Regions from separate parts of the Paenibacillus sp. FSL L8-0644 genome, predicted to be linked through region 2. Evidence: riboswitches for the same ligand, from Rfam matches in the RefSeq annotation. Region 2 holds a riboswitch; the other holds the start of a gene.
The links. Region 2 has a riboswitch for cyclic di-GMP ahead of NSS94_RS06455 (glycosyl hydrolase). Riboswitches for the same ligand answer to the same signal wherever they lie in the genome.
Positions count from the first base shown of each region.

Region 1: it holds a riboswitch for cyclic di-GMP, as region 2 does, so the genes downstream of both, NSS94_RS02000 (collagen binding domain-containing protein) here and NSS94_RS06455 (glycosyl hydrolase) in region 2, are expected to answer to the same signal.

Region 1 is NZ_JBBOYN010000001.1:448,413-451,571, forward strand. Features, by position in the region: gene NSS94_RS02000 (collagen binding domain-containing protein) at 1-1,230, opposite strand, end outside; cyclic di-GMP riboswitch class I at 1,426-1,506, opposite strand; gene NSS94_RS02005 (AraC family transcriptional regulator) at 1,557-2,438, opposite strand; gene NSS94_RS02010 (DUF445 domain-containing protein) at 3,033-3,159, shown strand, end outside.
Region 2 is NZ_JBBOYN010000001.1:1,437,298-1,440,456, forward strand. Features, by position in the region: gene NSS94_RS06450 (sugar phosphate nucleotidyltransferase) at 1-1,289, shown strand, start outside; cyclic di-GMP riboswitch class I at 1,446-1,526, shown strand; gene NSS94_RS06455 (glycosyl hydrolase) at 1,540-3,141, shown strand.

The sequences.
Region 1 (3,159 bases), 990 kb from region 2:
TTGAGTTTTGTTGAAATGATCAATTAAAAGAGCTTTGGCTTCGGGGATTTTTGTCTCGCCGAAGTTGTATCGTATGGCCCACGAGAGTGTTTGTGTGGCATGATCATATTTTTCAACCTTTTTGGACAAAAACTCACCACGTTCTACCTGAACAGTACCGGTAGCAGCAACGTTCTCTATCGCATCTCCTGAAAGCGTTGCTGTGTTGGAAAAACGAGTTTCGTCGCCAGTAATGCGCGTGGAATATTGAATCTGGTAGGCCGTGTTCATGCTATCGTCTTGAAAACGAATCACAAACCCTGTCCCGGCTTGATCTGCTTCAATGGCATATTCACTCGCATTTACTAGGTCTCGAACAACGGTCGATCCGTCGATATTGACTTGGAGATGATAGAGCCGGATAGAGTCTCTTCTGAGTTCCAGTCCTAAAGGAATTGGATCGGTGATGAAGGCATGCTTTACGGTGTTTAGCTGTTTGTTCACATCAATGGTCCAGTCGATCTGATTTGTGCCAGCTAGTTTCCCTTGTTTGCTTAGGGTCGGCCCTGACTGGGGCTTTACATTCACGATGACCGTTTGCACCCCGCCTTTGATCGGAATCGCAATGATGACCTCTGTACTACCTTTCACTATTTCTTTTGTAAACTCGGTTTTGATTTGCAGTTTGCCGCTGACATTGGAATGAGTCTCTACATATGGGTTAAAGGTCATGATCACCTTGCCCTGACGATCTACTGTGAAGTATCCCACGGTTCCGTCGGTAGTGACTAACGGAGATGAGATATCAGTGTAGATGACAAACTGTTCTGGTAAGTGAAAGGTGAAAGTGTCTCCTGACTTATAGGTATTGTCAGGAAGCTCCCATTCATAGCCTAGTTGGATGGCTGATCCGATGTCGAATTGGCTGTCGGGACTATATACTGCATCAATGACATGCCCTGATTCGTCGGTCAGGCTCAACTTCGTTAGTATGCTCTGCGGAGTTGCATCATGTTGAGATTTTGAACTGACTGCTCCTTGAACGAAGGGGGGCGTGTTTGAAGGAATCTCCCTGGGAGGTTCAAGGTTTGGGACACCGTATACAGCATCCGTAACGGTATGTGTAGGATCGGATACAGCACTCTGCGGCAGTTCTGGGGCTGGAGCATCTGCGTAAGCCAGTGTTGCGTTGAAAAAGCTTTGGACAATGAGCAATAAGGCAATGATCATTACATTTATTTTTGTTCTCATGCTCCAAGTGATTCTCCTATTCATCGTAATATGGCAATGCTTCGTTCGAAATTAGTATATTCAGCATGCTAGGCTGACATGACTATCCCAATAGAAAAAAAAGCCCTGATCATAGCGATCAGGGCTTTTTTCGAGATAGGCATAGCAAATTGTGGTGGATCTATGTAAAAAAGGGCATAATAAAAAGCTCGTTCATCTGGTAGCTGGCTGCCATCCGGATAGGAAGGCCCTATAGTTTTGCGTCACTGCCTTTCGACAGCTTTGCCATTAACTTGAATAGCTTGTGCGTCTATCATCTATCAAACTGGTTTCATGTAACCTCTCATTTACAGCTTGGAACGGTTCCCCCACTTTTTGCGGAAGGAATGAGGTGTTTCTCCTACATGCTCCTTGAACAGGTTAATAAAATGGCTCGTATTGGGAATACCTACGTACCTTGCGATATCCACAATGGACATGTCACTGGTTTTAAGCCAGCTTTGAGCGGCCGTGATACGGACATTAATGAGATAATCAATCGGAGAGAAACCGATCTGCTTTTTGAAATTTTTAGCCAGATTAAACTTGTTTAATTCAAACATATCTGCCAGCGAGTCCAGTGTTATTCGCTCACAGTAGGACTGATCCAAATATTGCTGTACCCGACGTACTTCGCTGAGGGTTTCAGCATTCACATGCTGGTGATCATAGGGATGCTGCAAGATGCACATCAGTATTTCACCAATGAGCCTGGACGTTAGCAGTTCAGCGGAAAGACTTCTGTCAGACTGCCCACAAATCAGAGCATGCAGTTTGTCCAATATAATATACGGATTATGCATGGATATTACCGGTTTATTATGCTTGGCAAATTGTTCGTAAAAGTTTCCGATCAGGTTGCCGTACAGGTATAAGCTGATAAACTCCCAGGCTTCATGACCGGAGGTGCTATATTGCACATACTCCTCACAATTAATAAAAAACAAATCATGAGGCTTTAAAATATATTTCTTGTCCCGGTATAGTAATTCTCCCTTACCAGACAACGTAAAAACAAGCAAAAAAGAGGCGAGTTCTTTTCTTTCCACCGTAAAAGCAGAAGTTTTTTGGAAGTAGCCTAATTCCTGAATATATAAAAGGGATTGCTTGGCAAAAGCGGAGGGAGTGCGCACAATTACGACAGGTTCGCCGTTCCAGAGGCCCTCGTTGTTTTTTTGGTCTGTTGTCATATTCAATTCCTTTACAAAGAAGCAATTTTATCTAGCTTATCTTGGTTTGATTTAACCAATATATAATGGCTGATTAAACATGATTTACTATATATAAAAGTTTATTTTATCACATGAAATATGTCTATATATCAAAATATGTTTGTAAGTTTTATAGAAGCCTCGCTCTTATGGACATCTAACCTGATCATCCGTATAAAAGGTCGAATATTGTTGAAAGAATTCTGAGGTCATCATGGATTCAAATCCTTTCTGGGGTCAAAGATAGAATTAGTGCTGAAAAAGATATCTTACATGCCCATTCAACTTTTCCCTTCACTTCTCCTTTCGGTTTAAGAAATTTAGGACTTGGTTCTGATAAAATGGTTCGTAAGGCTTATTATTAAAAATGAGATTTTGGGCCTAGTGTTGTGATTTAGTTCACGAACATGAATGTAAAAAAGAGAGATATATGCATAAAAAATTACGCAAAAAGTGGCCTTACGCGTTTCATCAAGAGTGCTTTCAACTTTGGAAATGACACGGGCAATGATATGATGGGTAATACAGGTATAGTGCTTTACTTACTCGACAGTCAGTTTGGAGGATTACAGGATGGGAAAACCCAAAAATACGAAAACCGCAGCGGCTTGGTCGCTTGTTATTCTAGGGGCAGGCTTTGCAGCCACATTGCCCTTCCAGCAATATGGCTGGGCTCGTTTGTTAGCCGGAGCTTTTGAGG
Region 2 (3,159 bases):
TGGAGAGCCCGGAGGGGACTTCGGAATCCATGGTACAGCGGGTATGGAGACAATTGGGAGACAACGGATTATCAGAATCCTCGTTTATTGCGACAGGGAGAGCACAGGTCGAAATGATCCAGAGTCAGGTTGGGCCGAATACGCGTATCATTGTTGAGCCAGAACGCAGAGACACCTTTCCTGCGATTGCGCTGACAGCGACTTATTTATATTCCATTGCAGGTGTTTCACCTGATGAAATTGTAGCTATATTGCCTGTAGATCCTTATGTTGAGGATGCTTTCTTCGCCTCCGTAGCCCAACTGGAACATACGCTTCAGGAGAGTGAAGGCAAGCTTGCATTAATCGGGGTTGTCCCTTCCTATCCTTCAGAGAAATATGGTTACATTATTCCGAAAAACGATGCCACCCAAGGTAGCACTGGCTACCGCGAAGTGAGCCATTTTCAAGAGAAACCCGACCGGGAGCAGGCGGAGCGTCTGATTGAACGCAATGCTCTATGGAACTGCGGGGTTTTTGCGTTCAAATTAAGTTATTTGCTGGATATCTTGGCATCCAAGGGATTGCCGCTGAATTATGAAGAAATGCAAAAGCAATACGCATCTCTGGAAAAAATCAGTTTTGACTATGAAGTAGTCGAGAAGGAAAAGGACATTGTAGTTCTTCCGTATGATGGTTTTTGGAAGGATTTAGGTACTTGGAATACGCTCACAGAAGAAATGTCTAATCAACAAGTGGGCAGAGGTGTAGTAACGGAGGATTGCGTCAATACGAGTCTTATTAACGAGTTAGACATTCCTGTGGCGATCATTGGAACGAATGATCTGATTGTAGCGGCTAGCCCGGATGGCATTCTTGTGACCAATAAGGCAGAAAGTCCTCGTATTAAAGAAGTGCTCAAGGCTCATGATCAGCGTCCAATGTATGAAGAACGTCGTTGGGGGCAGTATCGGGTTGTGGATTATGTCAAATATGACGAGGGTAACGAGGTATTGACCAAACGAATCCGCGTACGAAAAGGCAAAAATATCAGCTACCAGCTTCATTTCAAACGGAGTGAAATCTGGACCATTATTAGCGGTGAAGCGGAAATTATTTTGAATGAGAAGCTACACAAAGTAAAGGCTGGTGATGTAGTCCGCATTCCTGAAGGGACGAAGCATAGCATTTTGGCTGTGACAGATGTGGATTTTATTGAGGTGCAGACTGGCTCTGAATTGGTTGAAGAGGATATTGTCCGCTTTTGTATGGATTGGAATGAAATTTCCCGTCACCAATTTATCTCATAATTATTTTCGTAAAAACGAAAAAAAAGACAAATTCATGAAAATTCATGGCTCAAACTGTCGAATTTGGGCGAAAACCTGTAAATTCATGAACATGACCTATTAAATTTTGGTAAAATAAAGTCGATACTTAGGGTAAGAAGGAATCCAAACTCCTTCCAACGATAAACGCAGCCCTGTCGAAAGGCAGGTACGCAAAGCTAAAGGGCCTTCCACAAGGATGGCAGCCTGGCTACCGAAAGGAAGAGCGAAAGTGAGATTCAATTTTATTCCTCTGTATCGACTGATACGTCATGTACTCCCCGTTGTTATGCTTTTTTCATTGTTGCCCGTCGGTTTTGGTGATTCTCTGTCTGTGGCGAATGCCGCTTCATTACAACCTGTTAATTCGGACGCTTCTACTCAGGCCCGTGAACTATACAATTATTTACTCAACATCTCAGGGAAAAAAATAGTCACCGGTCAGCATGATTATTTGGAAAGTCCGGATGAATTAAGTAACAAGGTCCAAAAAATCAGTCAGGCATATGTAGGTGTACACGGCTATGAGATGGGAGCTATCTCTGGTCAATCTGACGCTACAGAAGCAGCGCAACGTAAAAATGTCGTCGATAGTGCTATCCGTTGGGACAGATCCGGTGGTATTGTGACGATGACTTTTCATGAAGCGCTACCAGGTAGGCCACTGACTTGGGCCAATGTACAGGCGAAAGTAAGTCAGACAGAGTTCAACAAATACGTGACCCCAGGTACTACGCAGTATAACCTCCTCATTGCCGATCTGGATAAGGCCGCTGTATCGTTAAAGCAGCTTCGTGATGCAGGGGTTCCGGTTTTGTGGAGACCTTACCACGAGATGAATGGCGACTGGTTCTGGTGGGGAAACAAAAATAATTTCAATCAGCTATGGAATATCATGTACGACCGTTTTACCAACACACATCAATTGAACAATCTGCTGTGGGTATGGAGTCCGAATGCGCCCAATTCGTATACTGTCCCGTACACCCCGAAATACCCGGGGGATGACAGAGTGGACATCTTGGCAGTAGATATTTACAACAATGATTTTAAGCAAAGTCATTACGAAGGTCTGCTTGGGCTGGCACGGAATAAGCCGATTGCCATTGGGGAGCACGGTGAGATGCCTAGTTCTGAGGTGTTGCAGGCTCAACCTAAATGGGTATATTCCATGACTTGGGGCAAGATGCTGACTGAGAATAACACAACAAATCAAATTCAGGATTATATGAATGATTCGAGGAGTTTGACGCGGGATGATGTGAAGAATGGATTGGAAACGATTCAACCACCTGGGACAGATATACCGACCTTACCGGACGAGGGACAAAGTGAGCCTATCCCGGCTCCGCCAGTAGTGATCGTTCCCCCAGCTCCGACTCCTCCTTCTGTTCCTGATGTGGTATATGTGAACGGGTTGCGTGGCGAATATTTTAACAATATGAATTTGAATGGAAGTCCTGTTTTGATCCGTACAGATAGCAAGCTGGACTACAACTGGCGTGCCAATGCCGCTGACCCTAAGGTGAATGCCGATCAGTTCTCGGTTCGCTGGACGGGTAAAATCAAACCGCAATATAGCGAGACCTATACGTTCACCACGATATCCGATGATGGTATCCGTGTATGGGTAGACGGCAAGTTGGTGATTGACAGCTGGTTCAAACAAAGCTGGACAGAGCGTAAAGGCAGTATGACTTTGGAAGCAGGCAAAATGGTAGATTTAAAAGTAGAATACTATGATGAAAAAGGCGACGCGATGGCACGTCTAATGTGGGAAAGTCAGCATGAAGCGAAAGCGGTGATTCCCGGAAACGCTTTGTTTCTTCCTTGATTAATACTCTTTCCCGGT